DNA from 4 places in the Priestia sp. D3YE.R1 genome. Region 4 is predicted to be linked to each of the others. Evidence: riboswitches for the same ligand, from Rfam matches in the RefSeq annotation. Region 4 holds a riboswitch; each other region holds the start of a gene.
The links. A riboswitch is a leader RNA that binds a small molecule or an ion and turns the genes downstream of it on or off. The one in region 4 is predicted to bind S-adenosylmethionine.
Positions count from the first base shown of each region.

Region 1: it holds a riboswitch for S-adenosylmethionine, as region 4 does, so the genes downstream of both, ACOZIR_RS15295 (hypothetical protein) here and metK (methionine adenosyltransferase) in region 4, are expected to answer to the same signal.
Region 2: it holds a riboswitch for S-adenosylmethionine, as region 4 does, so the genes downstream of both, ACOZIR_RS05515 (sulfite oxidase-like oxidoreductase) here and metK (methionine adenosyltransferase) in region 4, are expected to answer to the same signal.
Region 3: it holds a riboswitch for S-adenosylmethionine, as region 4 does, so the genes downstream of both, ACOZIR_RS22865 (methionine ABC transporter ATP-binding protein) here and metK (methionine adenosyltransferase) in region 4, are expected to answer to the same signal.

Region 1 is NZ_JBLTHW010000002.1:607,007-612,717, forward strand. Features, by position in the region: gene ACOZIR_RS15280 (methyl-accepting chemotaxis protein) at 238-1,482, shown strand; partial or broken gene ACOZIR_RS15285 (GNAT family N-acetyltransferase) at 1,689-2,194, shown strand; gene ACOZIR_RS15290 (M20 peptidase aminoacylase family protein) at 2,242-3,396, shown strand; SAM riboswitch class I at 3,459-3,560, shown strand; gene ACOZIR_RS15295 (hypothetical protein) at 3,629-3,871, shown strand; gene ACOZIR_RS15300 (M20/M25/M40 family metallo-hydrolase) at 4,337-5,711, shown strand, end outside.
Region 2 is NZ_JBLTHW010000001.1:1,082,924-1,088,634, reverse strand. Features, by position in the region: gene glp (gephyrin-like molybdotransferase Glp) at 1-199, opposite strand, end outside; gene moaC (cyclic pyranopterin monophosphate synthase MoaC) at 314-802, shown strand; gene ACOZIR_RS05520 (MogA/MoaB family molybdenum cofactor biosynthesis protein) at 815-1,327, shown strand; gene ACOZIR_RS05515 (sulfite oxidase-like oxidoreductase) at 1,361-2,023, opposite strand; SAM riboswitch class I at 2,100-2,206, opposite strand; gene ACOZIR_RS05510 (hypothetical protein) at 2,353-2,721, opposite strand; gene ACOZIR_RS05505 (putative polysaccharide biosynthesis protein) at 2,735-4,345, opposite strand; gene ACOZIR_RS05500 (YjgB family protein) at 4,677-5,261, shown strand; gene ACOZIR_RS05495 (GNAT family N-acetyltransferase) at 5,289-5,711, opposite strand, start outside.
Region 3 is NZ_JBLTHW010000004.1:233,612-239,322, reverse strand. Features, by position in the region: gene ACOZIR_RS22880 (carboxymuconolactone decarboxylase family protein) at 1-307, opposite strand, end outside; gene ACOZIR_RS22875 (MetQ/NlpA family ABC transporter substrate-binding protein) at 430-1,266, opposite strand; gene ACOZIR_RS22870 (methionine ABC transporter permease) at 1,284-1,952, opposite strand; gene ACOZIR_RS22865 (methionine ABC transporter ATP-binding protein) at 1,945-2,970, opposite strand; SAM riboswitch class I at 3,102-3,209, opposite strand; gene ACOZIR_RS22860 (thioredoxin family protein) at 3,390-3,689, opposite strand; gene ACOZIR_RS22855 (toprim domain-containing protein) at 3,704-4,054, opposite strand; gene ACOZIR_RS22850 (YusG family protein) at 4,236-4,481, opposite strand; gene gcvH (glycine cleavage system protein GcvH) at 4,561-4,944, opposite strand; gene ACOZIR_RS22840 (arsenate reductase family protein) at 5,080-5,436, opposite strand; gene ACOZIR_RS22835 (acyl-CoA dehydrogenase family protein) at 5,552-5,711, opposite strand, start outside.
Region 4 is NZ_JBLTHW010000001.1:36,689-42,399, reverse strand. Features, by position in the region: gene ACOZIR_RS00255 (phosphatase PAP2 family protein) at 1-385, shown strand, start outside; gene ACOZIR_RS00250 (glycosyltransferase family 4 protein) at 404-1,549, shown strand; gene metK (methionine adenosyltransferase) at 1,582-2,784, opposite strand; SAM riboswitch class I at 2,917-3,034, opposite strand; gene pckA (phosphoenolpyruvate carboxykinase (ATP)) at 3,410-4,999, shown strand; gene ACOZIR_RS00235 (DUF2584 domain-containing protein) at 5,034-5,276, opposite strand; gene ACOZIR_RS00230 (alpha/beta hydrolase family protein) at 5,331-5,711, opposite strand, start outside.

The DNA of each region.
Region 1 (5,711 bases), on a different contig from region 4:
AAATCTTCATTTTATAAGCAAAGGTAGAGTTTGGTCAAATGAAAGAATAATCAGACAGTTATCAACTGCTGTTGCAGCGCCTTGCAGAATGATATGTATTCCAATATTTAGTGGAAAAGCGCCAATAATAATTGTTTCAATTCTTCTTTAGTTTTTACAAAAAAATATAAAAATATGCCGATACTACTAATATAGATTAGACATTCTATGTCTTTAGATTGTATAGGGGATGAAAAAATGAAAAAAGCTTTTCAAAGTTTACGCATGAAAATGCTATGTATGATTGCAGCCATGATGGCCATAACATCTACTGTAATTGAAGTAACAAATTATTATCTTATTGTGAAACAAGAGCAAGCAGCTTCGATTACGCTAGTGATTACATTTCTGTTTGTTTCTTTTACAACTACCGTGTTCTATTTTATCATACGTCGCTACATAATTGCGGTTGAAAATTTGTCAAAAACAATGAAAGGGATTTCAAACGGTGATTTATCTGTAGATGTTGTTCCTTTGAAAGAGAAAAATGAGATTAGTACACTCATATCTTCATTTAATGAAATGATGACTCACATGAGAACGCTGCGTCAGAAAATAAGTAAAACAACGAGCACGGTCAGTCATTCCTCAGAGCAATTGCTTGCAAGCATGGAGGAAACAAAAACAGCTGTAACAGAAGTTACGATGTCTATTCAAGAAATTGCTGCGGGTTCTGATAAGCAGTTGTTAAGTGTGGTTGAAACCGAGCAAGCTATGGTGGATATGGCCAAGCTGCTTCAGAAAATGACTGATCATTCTTCAAAGGTACAACAATCGATGAACAGAGCCTCTGAACATGCTTCTACCGGAAATGTTGCGGTGAAAGAGGTGACGGATCAAATGAATAAAATCTATGAAACAGTTAAGATATCCACTAGTGAAGTAAAGGGGCTCGAAGACCGTTCCACAGAAATTGGCCGCATTATTAATACAATTACAAGAATTGCTGAACAAACAAATCTTCTTGCACTTAATGCTGCTATTGAAGCTGCAAGGGCTGGAGAACATGGGAAAGGTTTTGCTGTAGTAGCAGGGGAAGTACGTAAGCTAGCGGAAGAATCTAAAACGTCCGCTATACAAATCAGTCATCTGTTAAAAGAAATTGAAGCACAGGCAAAGCTGGCTTATCAAAACATGGAAATCAATACGGAAGAAGTCACGCTTGGTATTTCCACTGTCGAAGATGTAACGCAACAGTTTTCCACAATTATGGAAGATGTCTTTGCCGCTCAAGAACAAATGAACAAAATGACAAAGGCAACAGGAGAAATTGATGGGTATTCGTTCAAGGTAATGGAGTCTGTCATGGCCCTTTCGGAGGTTGCTAAACAAGCAGCTGCTTACGCTGAAGAAGTAGCTGCGGCTTCACAAGAGGAGTTAGCATCTATAGAAGAACTTGTGACGTTGGCCGCTAATTTAAAATCTACGGTAAGTGAGTCCTGAAGTCTATCTTGATATGTACGTAATACGCGCAGTTTTCTACGTGTATTTGTTTTATTTATACCCTTTATAGAAAACGATAAATAGAATTGACACGTTATAAAAGCAGCTGTATAGTGAGTACGCAAGGCGGCAGTCTGTCTTTTTTAATTCTTAGTAAACTTATAAGTTAAATAAAATATTTAAGCACTACATAAGGAGACGAAGAGATGAAAAATGAATTCCGTTTGGCAACAAATGAAGACGCAGATAGCTTATTGAACTTAACTCTACAAGCATATAAGCCTATTCGAGAGCTAGGCATTCCTTTCTTAGCAGCTACTGCTGATCTTGCTCTCGTTAAGAAAAATATTTCTCAAAACCTTTGCTATGTATATGAAGAAGAGAAAAGAATCGCTGCTACTGTGTCGATACGAATGCCTTGGGAGAACATCCAGGTCTGTTTGCTGTTCCGCATCTTTGGTGGTTTGCAGTAGACCCGTCGTTTGCCAGGCAAGGCGTTGGATCTAAGCTGCTGCGTCTAGTAGAGGAAGAGGTAATAAAAAATACGTTTAAATCACCAGGTGTGTCTTTAGGAACAGCAAAAGAACATCCTTGGTTAGTTGAAATGTATGAACGAAAAGGATATGTTCAAGCTAAAGAAAAGCACCTTGCAGAAGACTATACGACCGTATTTCTTTATAAAAAACTCAATGAGGTACCCTCTTTATCGTAAAAGATAGAGAAGTTCTCCAAATTAAGAAATGTGAAAGAGTGATAAATATGACAGATCAATTACTACTAAATACGCTGATAGACATACGCCGTGAGCTGCACCGGTTTCCAGAGCTTTCAATGAAAGAATATGAAACAACTAAACGTATTAAAAAGTGGTTAAAGCACTATGATATTTCTATAGCAGATGTATTCCAATTAGACGTAGGAGCAGTAGCGGAAATCGCGGGAGGAAAGCCGGGACCTACTATCGCAATTCGAGCTGATATTGATGCGCTGCCAATTGAAGAAAAAACCAATCTGCCATTTGCATCTAAAGTAAACGGTGTTATGCACGCATGCGGCCATGATTTTCATACGGCTTCTATAATCGGAGCAGCCATTCTTCTTAAAGAACGTCAGCAGGAGCTTTGCGGTACGGTTCGATTTATCTTTCAACCGGCCGAAGAAACGGCTTCCGGGGCAAAAATGCTAGTTGAAAAAGGTGTGCTCGACGGAGTAGAAGCGATATTTGGGATGCATAACAAACCGGATCTTCCTGTAGGAACCATTGGTATCAAATCGGGACCTTTAATGGCAAGTGTTGATCGTTTTGAAATTGACGTCAAAGGAGTAGGAGGTCACGCGGGTATTCCAGAAAAAACAGTAGATCCGATTGCTGCTGCTGGTCAAATCGTGACTAGTTTACAAACCATTGTCAGCCGTAATCTCAGCCCATTTCAAAATGTTGTTGTCAGCATAACTCAAATTCATGGAGGGAGCTCGTGGAACGTCATTCCTGACAAAGTAACGCTTGAAGGAACGGTGCGTACCTTTCAAGAAGAAGCGAGAGAAAAAATACCGGCTCTTATGAAACGAACTGCTGAAGGGATTGGAGCAGCTTTCGGGGCTTCAGTAGACGTTAAATGGTATCCATATCTTCCTGTAGTAAACAATGATGATACGCTGGAAAAACTGGCTATTAACGCTGCAGAGGATCTTAGTTATCAAGTCGTAGAAGCTGAACAATCGCCTGGAGGAGAAGATTTTGCCGTATATCAGCAGCATGTACCAGGATTTTTTGTATGGATGGGTACAGCTGGAGAATATGAATGGCACCATCCTTCTTTTTCATTAAATGAAGAGGCGTTACTTGTAGCAGCTTCTTATTTTGCTAATCTAAGTTTTCATTTTTTGAATTCATTCCATTACCCGAAAAATTAAAATATTTTTATTTTTCTATTTACGCGGATGAAATTGTTTGATAAAATAAATTTTAAATTAAAAAGTTATCACGAGTGGACGAGAGATCTGGCTCTTTGACTCCACAGCAACCTACGAATGTAAGGTGCTCCTACCAGCAAAGCATGTGCTTTGGGTGATAAAACGGGTGAAAAACTCATTTTGCATCAAAGCAAAATGAGTTTTTTTTATTTTTCTAAAAGGAGAGGGTTTTATGAGTCATACAGCAGTAGCAGCACATACAGGAGAGAAAGCATTAAAGGAAGCCGTGAAATTATTAGGAAAGCATTATGAAGTAGCTTATCGTGAATTAGAAACATTTTACGAAATTGTGGTCGAAAACCAAGTTCGTACATATGCTGTAGGCATAGATATTAAAGATGTACAAAAAGCAAATGAACTAGAAATTTATTCATCATGCTGTTCCAAGCTTGAGCGAGTAGGCTGTCTGTTATAGAAGTCTTCTCGCGCCTCTATTTTTAAAGTGTTTTTAAATAGAAAGCATGTTTTTTGACAATCGAAGAATCTGGTGGGTATAATCATTACTCACTAAGTTTTAAAATTAATCATAAATTGTCGAAATTTTTACACAAATTAAAGGTTACATTCGAAATGAATTGTGGTATGTTATAAAACAAGAATATTTTATGAAAGGAGCATTGAAATGGAAATGTCTCTTGAACATGGGAACGATGCAGGAAGCGAACAGCTTATTGATCGTATCCTAGACTTTTTAGAAGATGACGAAAAGTAAAAAAAGAGTGTGCGGTGCTAGCCCTAGCCGCGCACTCTTTTTTTATCATGTGCGTCAAGGCAGCGCATACTATGATACATAGGGATAGAATGAAAGGGTCTCTGTCAAAGGGATTGACGAATCGTTTTGTTTGATGGAAAATTTAGAAAAAGGAAAGAGATGAAGGGTATGTCGAACAAAACATCTTTGTATCAAACAAAAGAACAGTTAAAGAAGCTTGTAAGCGAATTGGTTTCTATACCTAGCGTGACAGGAACGATGGCAGAAGTGGAAATGGCTGAATCGATAGCGTCTTATTTATTGAAGCTGCCTTACTTTCACAAAAACGAGCAAGTCGAGCTTCATTCAACAGGAGATGGGCGATCGATTGTCACAGCTTTTGTTGAAGGGAAAAATAAGAATAAAACAGTTGTATTAGTAAGTCATTACGATGTAGTGGATGTACAAGATTATGGACAGTGGAAAAAGGATGCTTTTCACGCTGATACGTTAACGAGTACTTTTTATAACCATATGGAACAAGTTCCGGCGCACGTACAAAAAGATATGATAAAAGGAGACTGGCTTTTTGGCCGAGGAACGATGGACATGAAAGCAGGCATTGCCCTGCATATCAGTATGATTGAACGAGCATGCAACGGGGAGTTTGACGGAAACATCCTGCTGCTGTCAGTGCCAGATGAAGAAGTAAATTCGCTCGGAATGAGAAAAGCAGTGCCTGTTCTTTTAGAACTTGCGCGCAAACATCAGCTGGATTTTTCTCTCATGCTAAATGCAGAACCAGTGTTCAGCCGCTATCCTGGAGATCAAACGAATTATGTGTACTCAGGATCGATTGGCAAGATCATGCCAAGCTTCTTGTGTTATGGAAAAGAAACTCACGTAGGGGAACCGCTAGCTGGTTTGAATGCTAATTTACTAGCTTCTTATTTAACAAAAGAAATAGAATTAAACGTTGATTTTTGCGAAAAAGTAAGAGATGAAACGAGTCCACCTCCTACGGTGCTGATACAAAAAGATTTAAAAGAAGAGTATTCAGTTCAAGTTCCGCACTCTGCCGTTGTATTGTTTAATTTATTTATGTTAAACCGCTCTCTTAAAGAGGTGACAGATCTGCTGTTGAAATCGGCTCACAAAGCGGCTTTGAATGTAAAAAAACATTATAATAAAGCCGCTAGGCAGTATGCTGCGGGAATGGAGGGTTCATCTCTTGAAGTGAACGTATGGACGTATGAAGAACTTTATACTCATGCAGTCAAACAGCACGGTGAAAAATATGTGCAAGAAATGGAAGAAGCACTTTTGGCACAAGAAGATGATGACAGAAATAAAACCATTAAATTAGTAAACACTTTAGCTGGTTTATGTAAAGAAGCAGCTCCGATGATGGTCTTATTTTTTACCCCGCCTTTTTATCCGGCCGTTTGTTCACATGATGATCCGTTTGTACAAGGGATTTTGTCAAACGTACAGGAAACTGCCAAAGAGCAATTTCAGGTGGAGCTAGTTGAACAAAGTTATTTTGGGGGAATTTCGGATTTAA
Region 2 (5,711 bases), 1.0 Mb from region 4:
AGTCCTGTGCTCGAACCGCAAAGCCGTCATAAAGCGATTTATTAAAATGAGGCACGTTTTGATCAGCGACAATATCTTCTCCTAAATAGCGCCCGTAGCTTTCAGTGATCGATACGCGTTCGATGCTGCCTTTTCTTTTATATGTCATGACTTTTTCAATTGCTTCAGGAATTGAAATAGGTGTTCTGCTTTCTAACATACATTCTTCACTTCCTTTACGTCTGTTCACTTTTTGCGCTATGGTGTAAAATCATAGCATATCTCACTATTTCTATCATACAACAAAATTTACTGAAAAAGGATGAAAACACCGATGTCTTCTTTTACCCATTTTAATGATCAAGGCCGTGCCAACATGGTCGATATTAGCGAAAAATCTATCACTCGCCGCGTCGCAACCGCTCGTTCAAGCATACTTGTTAACAAAGAAATTCACGAAGCGATTGTCGAACATAAAATTGGAAAAGGCGACGTCCTTGCTGTTGCACAAGTAGCAGGAATCATGGCAGCAAAACGCACGTCTGACATTATTCCGATGTGTCACCCTCTTTTATTAAAAGGCGTGAACCTTTCATTTGACTGGGATACAAGCAATAATCAGTACCGTTTATTAATAGAAGCAACGGTTAAAACCGAAGGCTCAACAGGTGTTGAAATGGAAGCTTTAACCGCTGCTTCTGCCTGTGCATTAACCGTTTATGATATGTGCAAAGCTATTGATAAAGGCATGATTATCGGCGAAACGTATCTGCTTGAAAAATCAGGCGGCAAAAACGGTGACTATAAACGCACCGAAGCGTAAAGGAGGTACACGATGAGCGTACACGAACATAAATCTAAAGCAACTCAGCCCGTTCGCTGCAAAGTCATTACGGTATCCGATACACGTACAAAAGAAACCGATAAAAGCGGCGCGCTAATGATCCAACTTCTGAAAGAACACGACATGCATGTCGCTTCCTATGAAATTGTAAAAGACGACCAAACGTCGATTCAACAAGCGATACTTGCTGGCTGCAGTGATGAGGACATTGACGTTGTTCTCACAAACGGCGGGACTGGCATTACAAAACGAGACGTCACGATTGAAGCCGTTCAAGCGCTGATTCATAAAGAAATCGTTGGGTTTGGCGAGCTGTTTCGCATGCTGAGCTACACGGAAGACATCGGCAGCGCAGCGATTATGAGCCGGGCAATTGCCGGGACGATTAACGAAAAAGCCGTTTTTTCTACACCAGGATCAAGCGGTGCTGTTCGTCTAGCGATGACCAAGCTGATTTTGCCCGAACTTCGCCACGTTGTGTGGGAATTAAACCGCCAGCGCTGACAAAATGCCTATGCACACGCATAGGCATTTTCATTAATCATAGTCTTTATGTACCCACTCATCTTCTGGAATACCTAAATCTTCTCCAGAAAAACGTTCTTCTTTAAACGGATCTCCTCTAAGATGAAAGCCGTTTTGCTCCCAAAAACCAGGATGATTTTCATCAATAGCCTCAAAGCCTCGAAGCCATTTAACACTTTTCCAAAAGTACAAATGCGGAACAACCAATCGCAGCGGATATCCATGCTTAGCTGTAAGCGGCTCTCCGTTAAAAGAATGAGCAAGAAGAATATCGTCTCTCAGTAAATCTTTTACCTCAATGTTTGACGTATAGTCATTATCTCCGTGCAGCATGATATATTTACTTTTTAACTCCACGCCAACTGCCTTCAAAAAGTCTGTAAACAGCACGCCCGTAAATTCATTATCAAGCCTTGTCCATCTCGTTACGCAGTGGATATCACACTTAACCGTTGTTTGCGGCATATTCAATATATCTTGATACGAAAGCGTTACTTCTTTGTCTACTAACCCAAACACGCGAAGCGTCCATTCCTCTAAGTTATACTCCGGCACGTCCCCTTCATGTAAAATTGGAAATCGCTCCGTTACTACCTGACCCGGAGGCACTCGTCCTTTATACTTTGGATCAATTTCTGGTGTTTTCATTCGTTTGATACGGTCTGCTTTGTTCAAAAATATCACCTCGTTGTTTTTTCTACATAAAAAGCCCTTCCTTAAATAAGTAAGGAAGAGCTTCGTTTCAGCTTCTTCCTTATCTCTAAGAGCAGCGCACTCTTAAGGATTTGGCACCATTCTGTCATAGACAGCGGTTGCCGGGTTTCACAGGGCCAGTCCCTCCACCTCTCTTGATAAGGAAACAAATTGTATTTGTTTTATGTAATAAAGTCAGTATTAAGCTTTTTGTCATAATTGTCAATATTATTTTTCTTTTCCGCACAAAAAAACTTGAAAAACAGATAGAGGTATAAGGTTTTAGTCTACTAAAATACTATGTAAAGTCTTTACCCTTCTCCATCAATCATCGTATACTTCCTAGCAAAGCGCTTGTAGTAAATTTGCTCATCTTCTTGTCCATCGTTAAAAACAAGTCGATTATGATCAATATCTTTTTCTTTTAACAAATAGCCCTTTTCATTCATCAGTTGAATATATTCATCTAAATGTCCTTTTTTCACCACGTAGTGAAGAGCATCATCTGAATCCGTAGTCTCTGCTACACCTTGACTTCCCACTTCTAATTTGAATACGGCTTTTGCTGTTTGAAGGGGACGGTAATTTCCAAACACTCTTTCCCAATTTAAGAGCAGCAGCGCTCCGAAGATTATGATACATCCTCCAGTCGCTACGGTTAGTACAAATCGTTTTGACACTACTTTCTCTCCTTTACATTCTTTTTCTTCTATTTAATACAATGGCTTGCCCTAAGCTTGTTTTTACGCCAAGTCCTAGATACACAGCAGCGCCTAAAGCAATTGAAATACAAGATGTGCTAATCGCAAGTGAAGATGCAGACAGCTTATTTTCTAAAAAATAGTGAGAAGCATAATTGCAGATAACCACAGCGGCTGACATCACACTTACTAATAAAACAGGCGTCAACGCCGCTTGTCCCAGTGATTGAATCCGGTAAGAAATGGATTTTTTAATTAAATAAAAGTTATAGATAACCGATACACCATACCCTCCGTACGTCGCGACAACCGGTCCAATTTCTTTTAAGCTTGAAACCAGCAGTACGTTTAATACTATCTTCATAACAATTCCTAAGCCCAAGCCTAAAATTAACTTCTTTTGCTGATTAATTCCTTGGAGAATTGCGGCTGTTACGGTGAAAAGAGCAAATAAAATCGCAGCAGGCGCGTACCATTGCAAAACAACTCCACCGATTTCAGGACTGTTTTTCACTCCAAAAATCATCATATATACCGGCTTACCTAATAAACAAAGGCCTACCGCAGCAGGAAGAGTAAAAAATAACAGCAGCTGCAGCGTTTTTGTAATCTTTCCTTTTACTTCTCGTAAATTCCCTTGCACAAAAGAAGATGTAATGCCCGGAATCAGCGACATGCTGAAGGCAGTTGCTAACGATACCGGCACCATCACTAAAATCTGTGCTAATCCAATGACTGAGTTGATCGTTTCAGCCTTAGCTTGTCCATATCCTATTGATTGAAAGAGCATGTTAATCGTAAACGTATCAATATTTTGATAGATCGGAATAGCTAAACCAACTAATACAAACGGAACGGCGTACGTTACAAGCTCTTTGAACATTGAAGAGAACGAAACGGATTTATTATTCTTTCCGCTGTTCGCTTCTTTCATAATCAACCGCTTGCGCTTCAAATAAATCATACCAAGAACCCCTATTCCCCCTACGCCTCCAATAAACGCTCCAAACGTACCAATTCCAACAGCTTTTGTCATCGTGCTATGAAAAAGGTGAATGACAGCATATGCTCCTGCTAAAATGAACAGCACACGTACTATTTGTTCAATAATTGTACTTAGCGCAGACGGTCCCATAGACTGGTTACCTTGAAAGTAGCCTCGTAATAGACTCATAGGCGGAATAATAATTAAAGCAAAGCTCACCATTCGGATAACATACACCACGTCTTTTTGACTATTTCCTGAGGAATCTTTTCCGTTAATGACTAGTTCAGCGAGCCACGGTGCCATTGTATAAAGCGCTAAAAAGCCTACTATGCCCGTTATCGTCATTAATAGAAGTCCTGCTTTTAATAGATCTTGTCCCGCACGGTAGTTTCCAAGACCGTTATATTTCGATACATACTTCGAAACAGCAAGCGGAAGACCCATTGTCGATAAGCTTAGCATCAAGGTATATGGACCGTATGCATACTTATAAAGCGCGTAACCTGACGTTCCGACTAGGGCTGTGAAAGGAATAATATAAATAAAACCTAAAATTTTTGTTAGCAAAGAAGACACCGTTAGTAAAAGCGTACCTCTCATCAAATTTTTTTCCATACATCAAAACTCCAGAAATAAATATTATTTTTTAACAAATACTTGATTTATTGTATCATACTTACAGTTATTATCTAGTTTTTTATAAAGACTTAGAACCCTTCCTATATTACGTTTTTTTACATAATAAAGGAATAGAAACCAATCTTTTCACCTATGATAAATGAATCTTTTTTTACTTTTCACTTTACCTGACGTTTACATTCTAAAAGACGTGTTACATTATATGTATCAGTTACCAACTCAACTAAGACTCCTTGACTATTCTGGCCTATCTGCTCTTTTAGGTAGACTGAGGTTGCCAAATCGTTATATATAGGAGGAAAAAATCATGAAAATGAAACAACGACTATCAAAAGCGGCAGCTGCTGCAACGATTACAGGAATTGCTGCGTTTGGATTTGCTCCTGTCGCTCAGCTTGATACACTAGCACACGCAGCTACATCTCAAGAAACAAGCAGCCAGAGTCAAACAGCTGTAAAAAACATTAACGAAATTTATAACGACGCAGTAAAAGGTGAAGTGCCACGATTAACAGCAGACTTTAAAATTGGCAAAACCCTGCGTCAAGACGTTCGTGATCAGTTCGGTCCGCCGCCTGAAGGTTCATCAAATAACTTTGACTACTATCATGCGGAAATGGGCCATCCTGGATACGCATTTGGCTATGACAAAAATAACGTCATCAACGAAATTCGCTATTTTGGTACGAATGTAGAGCGTCAAACAAATTTAGGGTCCATCACGCAAGCTAACTTAAAGAAAGAATTAGGTCAGCCAAACTTTACAAGCAAAGTAAAAGGTGATGGTACGACTCAATCGAAATACACGTATCACGCCGGCGCCTATGATCTTGAATTTATTTTTGATGATAGCAAAACATTAAATCACGTAAATTTAGTTACAAAACCTTAATTCATAGAAAAAGTAGCAGACAGCCTGCTACTTTTTTTCATGAATTAAAACTAATGCTGAATCAGCTACGTGTTCATACCCAATCTCCATGTAAATCTTGTTAGACGTAGGGTTTGTCGTGTCCGTGTATAGACTTGTTGTTTGAAAACCTCTGTCTAGCATAAGCTGAGAAAGCTTGGATACACAGCTTGAGGCATAGCCTTTTTTACGTTCTTTTTGAGGTGTGTATACAAAGTTAATTGTAATGTTATGGACCGTTGGACGCGTAGCATTGGCAACCGACACATACTTGCCGTTTACTTCCCATAAAAATAGCCGTTCTGCTTTAATAAAAGCTTCTCCTGTTTTGACAGCTTGTTCTTTTGATACAGGCTCTCCAATGACGCTCATAAACTCCCAAATCCATTCTGTCACGAGCGGAAGATGCTCCAATCTTGCTTTTATCAGCAC
Region 3 (5,711 bases), on a different contig from region 4:
TCATCGCTGCGCCTCCGCCAAATGCTGCTGATACTCCGCATGCTTCTAAAATTTCTTGCTCAGTTGCACCTTGATCAATGCAGCCTTTCGTATGATAAATCATACAGTACTCGTCTTGAGCTACTACGCTGATCCCTAACGCGATTAACTGCTTTTCTTTTTTAGAAAGAGAACCTTCTCCAAAACATGCTTCAGTAAACGCATTAAACGTTTTTGTTACTTCCGGCAATTTTTCACTAAATTTCCCAACACCCATTTTATAATCATGAAGTGCTTGCTCAGTTGAATGACGTGCTTCTTGCTGCATAACGTCAGCTCCCATCATCAGTAAAGTTTTCACGGTTAGTATGCGTGAGAAAAATAAGAGTTATTCGTTTTGCCGCATACAAAAAAAGCACTTGCCCAGAGTGGGCCAGCGCTTTTCTTCTATTATTTATTTACCGGCAATACTCCGCCTTTGTATTTTTCTTTAATGTAATCTTGAATTTCTTTAGAGTGAAGAACTTTTACTAAAGCTTTCACTGTATCTTTATTTTCGTCACCTTTGTGAACCGTAATGATGTTTGCATAAGGGTTATCTTCTTTGCTTTCAACTGCGATTGGATCTTTTACTGGATCTAAACCAGCATCGATAGCATAGTTAGCATTGATAACAACAGCGTCACCTTCATTATTTTTGTACATTTGAGGTAACAATCCGCCTTCAACATCGGCTTTAAATTTTAAATTTTTAGGGTTTTCTACAATATCTTTAATTTGTGCATCTATTTTCTTTACGCCTGGCTTTAATTTAATCACGCCAGCTTTTTCAAAAATCGATAAAATACGTCCTTGCTCTGCTACCGCATCACGCATAATAACTGTACCGTTTTTCGGAAGATCTTTTAAGCTTTTGTATTTTTTAGAGTAGATACCAATTGGTTCAATGTGAATGGCACCGGCACTTACGAAATCATACCCTTTTTCACCCTTGTGATCTTTTAACACTGAATTCATATAAGGAACGTGCTGGAAGTAGTTTGCATCAATTTCATTGTTTGCAAGAGCTGTGTTCGGTAAGATATAATCTTGGAATTTTTTAATTTCTAAGTCAATTCCTTGTTTTTCTAAAATCGGTTTTGCTTGTTCTAAAATTTCAGCATGAGGCGTATTAGATGCACCCACGACAATTTTCTTTTCATCTTCTGATCCATTGTTAGATCCACACGCAGCTAATCCTACTACTAGTGCAGATGTTAATGCTAAAGCCGAAAGCCATTTTTTCATAATAAATAATCCTCCCTTTATCTTTTATCAATTTTTGCAGTAATCGCATCTCCAATAAGTTGGATAATAAATACAATAATCAAAATTAAGATTGTAGCGGCTAGCGTTACGTCATTATGACTGCGCTGGAATCCTTCTAAATATGCAAGGTTTCCAAGACCTCCGGCTCCAATCACACCCGCCATTGCCGTATAGCCGACTAATGCAATCGTTGTTACCGTCAAACCGGAAATTAAAGCTGGCAGCGATTCAGGTAACAGCACTTTAAAAATAATGGTGCTTGTTGTTGCTCCCATTGATTTAGCAGCTTCAATCACACCTTTATCAATTTCGCGCAAACCAATTTCTACAAGACGCGCATAAAATGGTGCTGCTCCAACAATTAAAGCAGGTAACGCTGCATTAGCACCTAGAATACTTCCTACCAATGCTTTGGTAAATGGAATCAGTAAAACAATTAAAATAATGAATGGAATGGAACGAAAGATATTTACAACCGCTGACACAATGGCATATAAAGGTTTGTTTTGCCAAAGCTGTCCTTTGGACGTTAAAAATAAAAGCAAGCCCAATAAAATACCTAGAACAAATGTGGCTACAACTGAAATAGCCGTCATATATAGTGTTTCATTTGTCGCTTGAATAAAATCGTCTAAAATAACGTTTGGAAATAGTTTCTCAAGCATTTATCATTACCTCCACTTCTACCTGCTGCTCATGAATGTATGCAATGACTTTTTTAACTTCTGTTAATTCTCCGTCTAAATGAACGAACAACGTTCCGTATGAACCTGTTTGCGTATGAGAAATCTTTCCTTGTAAAATATTAATCGTTACATCAAACTGTTTTAAAATCGTTGTAATGAGCGGTTGCTCTGCTTTTCCGCCAACAAACGTCAGCTGAATAATTTGCCCGCTTGGATACAGCTCTTTCACTTGTTCAATCGTTTCAAACGTTTCCTCTGGTTCAGAAATCTGTTGAACAAATCGTTTTGTAATCGGCTGCTTAGGTTTTCTGAATACTTCTAGCACTTGTCCTTCTTCTACTACTGCCCCATTTTCCATAACAGCTACTCGATGACAAATTTTACGAATGACGTGCATTTCATGAGTAATTAATACAATGGTTAACCCTAGCTTCTCATTAATATCTACTAACAGATCTAAAATAGAATCTGTCGTTTGAGGATCAAGCGCTGATGTGGCTTCATCACAAAGCAATACTTTTGGATTATTCGCTAGCGCTCGAGCAATACCAACACGCTGCTTTTGTCCACCGCTAAGCTGAGATGGATAAGCATTTTCACGACCTTCAAGTCCAACTAGCTTAATGAGTTCGTCTACTCGTTTCATTCTTTTTTCTTTTGAAATCCCTGCTATTTCTAACGGAAAAGCAATATTTTCTCTCACCGTACGCGACCATAAAATATTAAAGTGTTGAAATACCATACTAATTTCTTGTCTAGCTTTTCTGAGTTTTCCGCCTTTAATTTTTCCAATATCATTACCTGCTACTTCGACCGTTCCTGTCGTTGGTGTTTCTAATCCGTTTAGCAAGCGAATCAAAGAACTTTTCCCCGCTCCGCTATAACCAATAATTCCGTAAATTTCACCTTGGTTAACGGTTAGATTCACATTATCAACAGCTGTTACTTGACCGCTTTTAGCCTGATAAATTTTTGTAACGTCTGTTAATGTAATCATATTTCTTCACCTTCTTTAATAAAAACTTAATTATGTTAGGTTGCCCTATAGGATGAAAAAGCCGTAAAACAATTTTCCCCATTAAAAAAGCCTCTCTGCGCATGACAGAAAGGCTCGATATTTAATCCTTTCTCTCATCTTTCAAAGCGCATAGCTTTGCAGGAATTGGCACCATTTCAGTTAGTCTGACGGTTGCCGGGTTTCACAGGGCTCAGTCCCTCCACCTCTCTTGATAAGAGTTCGCAACAATTATTTTGTTTTTGGGAAATATTCATTCATTTATGAACATTCATGAGTGTGATTTTAGCATGTGTCAGATAGGCTGTCAACAGATTTTGCTCTTGGGATAATATCCCAAGAACTCAACAACCCCAACGGTTCGCTCTCTTTCCATTTTTTCATTTTAAACAAACGTTTGATTATCGAAGCTCCTCGAGTATGTGCTCGATGGAATGAAAAGCGTAGAGTTTTTTTACCATTTCACCATTTTTCACTTCGATCAAACAAGGTACGCTTTCAATTGAAAATAATTCTGCCTTTGAAGGCATATAATTTAAATTGCTCATTCCGATGGTTACATCCGGCAGCATCGCTTCTGCCACGGTTAACATTTTTTTTGCCAGCTGACATGTTCCGCAAAAAGGCGTATGGAAAAAGATAAACGCTCTTTCTCCTTCTTTCAACTGATCATCAAGCTGTTTTTCGCTCCATTCTTGCATGTTGCTCATTCCTTTTATGTTAAAAATTCTGCATTAACATCGATATTGGCACTCAGTAATACTGTTGCTATGTGATGTCTAGGGGCGGCAGCAACTTCTCGGTACATTTTATCAATATATAGATGCTCTGCTTCCGGAAGCTCTCGTTTAAATTGTTTTCTTAGCTTATTCCCTGAATCATCAGAGTCAACGAGTATGTATACCTCTTTATTAAACGTACAGTCAATAATTTCATCCAGCTTTGATAAACTAATCGTACCGTTTGTACAAATAATCTCAATTGGTTCTCGAATGATATCTTGAATACGTTTTTTATCTGATTTTCCTTCGACAATAATTACTTTTTCAATTCCAATTAGCCCCATTTTCATCACCCATAATCGTCAGTTGTATAGTAACATCATTTCTTTATGCTATACAATATTCGTTAATGTATCACAGTTCACCTGTTTTTTAAAAGAAATTTGCAAGAAAGAACTGTTTTTAAAGGCAGCTCAGGCCATATTGTTTCCATAAAACAAGAAAAACAGCGGCAGTTGCCACTGTTTAGCACCATCCTGCTTCTTCGTCGCAGTCTGTATATTTTTGCGTTTCACCTTTTTTTTGTACGTCCGTATATTGGTAGAACTTATTATTTTCTTGCGAATATCCTTCTTCAAAGCGGTATTCATTGCCGCTTGTTCCGTAACTAACTTCACCAATTGGCTGCTTATCAACATATAATTTCATACCGCCGTCATGAAATTTAGCTGTAACGCGATCTGTAACGTCCATTTTTTGTTTTTCAAACATAAAAAGACACTCCTTTAGTTTGTTTACTAATAGAGTGTCCAGTCAAAAATTTTTCATAAAGACAATTTATGGAGGAATATTATCCTTCGTTTGTCATTTCTTCGTATTGCTCTGCTGTCATTAGCTTGTCTACTTGAGAAGAATCAGATGGTTTGATTGTAATCATCCATGCTTCTTCGTATGGAGAATCATTAACCAGTTCAGGGCTATCGCTTAAGTTGTCGTTTACTGCTACAACTTCACCGCTAATTGGTGCATAGAGCTCAGAAACTGTTTTTACTGATTCAACGCTGCCAAACGGCTCGTCAGCCTCTACTGTTGCTCCTACTTCTGGCAGTTCAACGAATACGATGTCTCCAAGCTCAGCTTGAGCGAAATGTGTAATACCTACGCGGACAACGTCTCCTTCTGTTTTTACCCATTCATGCTCTTCAGAATAACGCAAATCTTTTGGTGTATTCATCTTAATCCCTCCAAAATATGTATCGTAATTTGTTTATATAAAAAGCGCCTTCAACGTGGAGAACACTTTCTACAACCTAAAATAACTTCCTATTAACAGTGTAACGTAAAAGGTAAAAATTTTCTATTTGAAAACTCACTTCCACACGTCTTCAAACTGCTCTTCTTTGAAACCAAGCGTTACTTTTTGTCCATCTGTTAGCAGCGGACGCTTAATTAACATGCCATCTGACGCAAGAATAGACAGAAGTTCATCTTCACTTGCACTGCTTACTTTATCTTTAAGCCCTAATTCGCGATATTTTTTACCGCTTGTATTAAAGAATTTTTTTAATTCTAAGCCGCTGTTCTCATAATAAGACTGCAGCTGCTCTTTTGTTGGCGGGTTTTCTACAATATGAATTTCTTCATACGCTACTCCGTTATCATCCAGCCACTTCTTTGCTTTTCGGCACGTCCCACACTTTGGATATGAATAAAAAAATAATGACATTTCGTCAACCACCCTTTATTTTAAGCTTTTTTCGTATTTTAACACATCCTTTATCATTTACCTAGATAGAGGCTTCTTAAACAAAAAGGAGCTCGCAAAACGAGCTCCTTTTTCCTTAAACTGTGAACTTCTCTACTTCTAGAAGCGTTTTCGCAATCTCACGCTTTACGCTAATCACATTGATTGGTGTATAGCGCGTTAACTTGCGAAGAGACGAAAGCATAACTCTAAGCGTATCACCTTGTTCAACGCCAATTAACGTTTCTTTTGCATCT
Region 4 (5,711 bases):
GATAGCATGCTTGCTGCTATTTCTGCACCCTTCATCCGTTGCTTACGCTTGTGGGTTTTCTCTAGCTGTTAGCCATATTCCTGTTGCCATTGCTAAAAAGCTATATCCTAGACAACGGCCTTATATTCAACTAAAGCATACAAAAGTATTAGAAAATCCATTAAAAGATCATTCATTTCCATCGGGGCATACAACAGCTATTTTTTCGTTAGTTACCCCTCTGATGATTACTTATCCAGCCTTCGCTGCCATTCTTTTGCCTCTTGCAGTCACGGTAGGAGTTTCAAGAATTTATCTCGGTCTGCACTATCCGACGGATGTCATGGTAGGCCTGATACTCGGCATCTTTTCAGGTGCTGTTTCACTGAACATATTTTTAGTCTAATTGATAGGAGGAGTACTAATGAGAATTGCTTTATTTACCGATACATTTGCTCCGGAAGTTAACGGAGCTGCTAAAACACTTTATCAATTTACTCAGTATGTCAAATCAAAGCAAATTCCCATCCAGGTATTTGCTCCTGAATTTGCTCATAATCAGTCATTTTCAACGTATGTTCACCGCTCGCCCAGCATGCCTTTTTTCCTTTATCCAAACAGCCGCTTTTCATTGCCAAACGTTCTAAAAATTAAAAAGCAGCTGCAGGAATTCAACCCTTCTCTCATTCATTTGGCCACCCCTTTTACAATGGGGCTTTGCGGCTCCTATTACGGGAAAAGATTAGGTGTTCCTCTTGTCGGCTCTTATCATACCAATTTTGATGATTATTTATCTCACTATGAACTTGAAAAAATGCGTGTACCACTGCAAAAATATATGAAATGGTTTTATAAACCTGTACAGAAAATATTCGCTCCCTCCGAAGTAACCAAACAGCAGCTAGAAGAACAAGGGTTTCACAACGTAGCTATTTGGTCGCGAGGGGTGAATCACAAATTGTTTCATCCCCACTATGACCGCTTTGATATTCGTATTAAATACAATATTAAAAAACCCTACATTTTAACGTATGTAGGCAGATTAGCTAAAGAAAAAAACGCTGATTTTTTAATAAAAATCGCACGATCTCTACCTGATCATATCCGTCATCAAATTCACTGGGTTATTGTGGGAGACGGCCCTTTAAAGGAACAGATGCAGCAGCAAGCATCTGAGCATATGACATTTACAGGCTTTCTTGAAGGTAAGCAACTTGCTCATATCTACTCGTCATCTGATTTGTTTGTTTTTCCTTCAGAAACAGAAACCTTCGGAAATGTCGTACTGGAGTCTCTTGCTTCTGGAACTCCTGTAGTGGCAGCAAATGCAGGAGGAGTTAAACAGATGGTTCAGCACGGGCGAAACGGCTACCTTTGCAAACCTCACTCCTTAGAAGAATTCAGTTCGGCTATTACAGGTTTACTCGATGATTTGCACCAGCGGCTTCACTTTGGCCATGCAGCGAGACACTATGCTCTTACTCAATCATGGGACGCCATTTTTCAGCATTTGCTTTCAGAATATGAAGATGTCGTAGAAAAATCTGCTGAAGGCATTCAATGGGCATAAAAAAAATCTCCGTTTTCACGGAGATTTTTTTATTATTTAGCTAAAGCTTGAGTTTTTAATGCTTCAGCTTTGTCTGTGAACTCCCAAGGAAGCTCCACATCTGTACGGCCAAAGTGACCGTAAGCTGCTGTTTGCTTATAAATTGGGCGACGTAAATCAAGCATTTTAATGATGCCTGCTGGACGTAGGTCAAAGTTTTTGCGTACTACATCTACTAGTACTTCTTCAGAAACTTTTCCTGTACCGAATGTATCAATTGAAATAGATACTGGCTGTGCAACACCAATTGCATATGCTAGTTGTACTTCACATTTATCAGCAAGATCAGCTGCTACAATGTTTTTCGCAACATAACGAGCTGCATAAGCTGCTGAACGGTCTACTTTTGTTGCGTCCTTACCAGAGAATGCACCGCCGCCGTGACGAGCATATCCGCCGTAAGTATCAACGATAATTTTACGACCAGTTAAACCAGCATCTCCTTGAGGGCCGCCGATTACGAAACGTCCTGTTGGGTTAATGAAATACTTTGTATTTTCATCAATTAACTCATTTGGAACAACTGGATTAATAACATATTCTTTTAAGTTACGTTGAATTTGCTCTAACGTTACTTCTGGGTGATGCTGAGTTGAAATAACAATTGTATCGATGCGAACAGGTTTGTTGTTTTCATCATATTCAACTGTTACTTGTGTTTTACCATCTGGGCGAAGGTAAGGAAGAATTTCTTCTTTACGTACTTCTGTTAGACGGCGAGCAAGTTTATGAGCTAATGAAATTGGAAGAGGCATTAATTCTTTTGTTTCGTTACATGCATAACCAAACATTAACCCTTGGTCTCCAGCTCCGATTGCTTCGATTTCTTCATCGGACATTTGACCTTCACGTGCTTCTAACGCTTGGTCTACACCAGCAGCGATATCAGCTGACTGCTCGTCGATAGATGTTAATACTGCACAAGTTTCAGCATCAAATCCGTATTTTGCACGAGTATAGCCAATTCCTTTAATTGTTTCACGAACTGTTTTAGGAATATCCACGTAAGTAGAAGTTGTAATTTCACCGCTTACTAAAACTAAACCAGTTGTTACGCTTGTTTCACAAGCAACACGAGCATTTGGATCCTTTGCTAGGATAGCATCAAGAATTGAGTCAGAAATTTGGTCACAAATTTTATCGGGATGTCCCTCTGTAACAGATTCTGACGTGAACAGACGACGTTGTGTTGACATCAGTTTTCCTCCTTATAAATACGATACATTGTGATACGGTACTCATTCCCTTATTTTCATTACACGTTAAAAAATATAAAAAAACCTTTCCTTGTATCGAGGAAAGGTATCAAATTCTACATAAGCCTTTCACTCTTATCGATCAAGGTTGTGCCCTTGCATCAGGTTAGCACCTTATCGTCTACACAAAAAAATGACGATGGTTGCTGGGTTTCACAGGGCCTGTCCCTCCACCAGCTCGGGATAAGAGAGTATCCGTTCAAGGACATATAATACATGAAAAAGCGCTTCACTGTCAACAACATTCAAATGGAAATCATCTCTTTATGTTTGAAGCTGTTTTAATGTAACATACTCAAATTTAAAAATAGTATACCTTATTAAGAATGAAAACGAAGTTTGGTTAACAAGACAGATTTTTAAAAAGGCTTTCATTTAAAATACCTTCACTTTTTTCGCTTCTAGCACATATACATGTGTCTAAAATAGGTATAACGTACATTTTTTTATAATACACAAACATTTTTAGTTAAATAGTATAGAATAATTAAATAAATGTGTTATACTAATTATAAATTTCAAACATTAATGAATAAATAATAGCTAAAAAAGGAAGGTAGTGCACATGAGTACTGTTGATATGTCTATCGAATTAAATGGTTTGCTTCAATTAAAAACAACAAAACACCAATTATCTGTTCCACAACTTGTTGAAAAAATTCTAGCTCGACGCGAAGGAACGCTGACTTCTACAGGTGCTGTGTCAGTCGAAACCGGAAAATATACAGGTCGCTCTCCTTTGGATAAATTTATTGTAAGCGATGCTGTATCTTCAAAAACGGTTGAATGGGGACCGGTCAATCAGCCAATTTCTGCTCAGCGATTCGATGCGCTATACAAAAAAGTCTTAACCCACTTAAAGAAGCAGGATGAACTTTTTGTTTTTAATGGATATGCTGGAGCTGATAAAAAGTATCAGTTACCAATTCAAGTAGTTAATGAATTTGCATGGCACAACCTATTCGCTCAGCAGTTATTCATTCGCCCTTCAGCTGAACAAAAAACAAATGATGATGTGAAGCCGTTTACAATTGTAGCAGCTCCAACGTTCAAAGCTGATCCTGAAACAGACGGGACGAATTCTGAAACCTTCATTATTCTTTCATTAGAGCGACGGATTGTGCTAATTGGAGGAACTGAATACGCTGGTGAAATGAAAAAATCTATTTTCTCAGTGATGAACTTCTTGCTTCCCCAAAACAATATTCTATCCATGCACTGTTCTGCTAACGTAGGAGAAGAAGGTGACGTTGCATTATTCTTTGGTTTATCTGGAACGGGTAAAACAACGCTTTCTGCTGATGCAAACCGTCGTTTAATCGGAGATGACGAGCACGGTTGGTCAAGCTCTGGTGTATTTAATATTGAAGGAGGCTGCTACGCGAAGTGCATTCAGCTTTCCGAAGAAAAAGAACCGCAAATTTTTAATGCAATTCGCTTCGGCGCCGTACTGGAAAATGTAGTGTTAAATCAAAATACGAAAGTAGCAGATTACAATGATAATAGTTTAACAGAAAATACTCGTGCCGCTTATTCAATTGACTCTATTGATAATACGGTATTGCCAAGCGTTGCTGGGCACCCTACAGCTATTGTCTTTTTAACTGCTGATGCCTTCGGCGTCTTGCCTCCAATCAGCAAGCTTACAAAAGAACAAGCGATGTACCATTTTCTGAGCGGATACACTAGTAAGTTAGCTGGAACAGAACGCGGCGTAACATCGCCACAGGCCACTTTCTCTACATGCTTTGGTGAGCCTTTCTTACCTCTTGCTCCAACAACTTATGCAGAAATGCTAGGAAAGAAAATCGATGAACATAACGTGAATGTCTACCTTGTAAACACTGGATGGACCGGCGGTGAATACGGCGTGGGTGAACGAATGAAGTTAAGTTACACTCGAGCTATGGTTCAAGCAGCTCTTGAAGGAGAACTAGCTAATACCGAAACAGTAACAGATGCTATTTTTGGTTTATCAATTCCAACTCATGTTCCGGGAGTTCCTGATGAAGTGCTTCAGCCTTCTAAAGCATGGAACGATGCAACAGCTTATAACCAAAAAGCAACTGAACTTGCCGCTAAATTTAAAGCGAACTTCAAGCGTTTTAATGATGTAGCAGCTGACATTTCAACATTGGGCGGACCTAGAGTCTAATAAAAAACCGATCGTCTTATAGACGATCGGTTTTTTAGTTAGTCGAATGTAATTTGGTCAGTTCATATGTGACAATGGTTTTTTCCTGTTCCATTTCTACCTTACGCACAACAGCAGTTCCAATACATTCTCCATTTTTCGTTTTGTGAATGTTTAATGGAATATCTAAAGGATACAGGCGATATCCTTTTTTCTCAACTTGAAAAATGTTATCCGTTACACGCTTTTCGTTGCCTTTTGTCACAATCATTGTATTTAATTCTAGCGGCATCCCCATTTTTTCTCACTCCTCACTGTTATTCTACTTGTTTTTTCTATCGTAGCATATCTTTTATTGCGCTTTCATCCACTTCGTTAACTTCTTTACCGTTTCTCGGTTTTCTTTTGGTGGAAAAGCATGCGGAAAGTTTTCGAAATACCAGCTGGTAACTTTTTTATTAGACTTCTTTAGTTTAGATTCGAGCTGATAGGAATGATCAATCGACACGTTTTTATCTTCTAAACCATGAATAAGCAAGACCGGCGGCTCGACGAGATGAGCACGATGCAAAGGTGTCCTCCATTCGTATCTTTCAGGATATTTAGAAGGAGTTCCTCCAATCACCCGCTTCATCATTCTTCTTAAATCTTCTCTTTCTTCATATGTCAATACCATATCCGTGACGCCTCCCCATAGCACAAGAGAACGGCTGTCTTTTTTTTCAATGGCTGT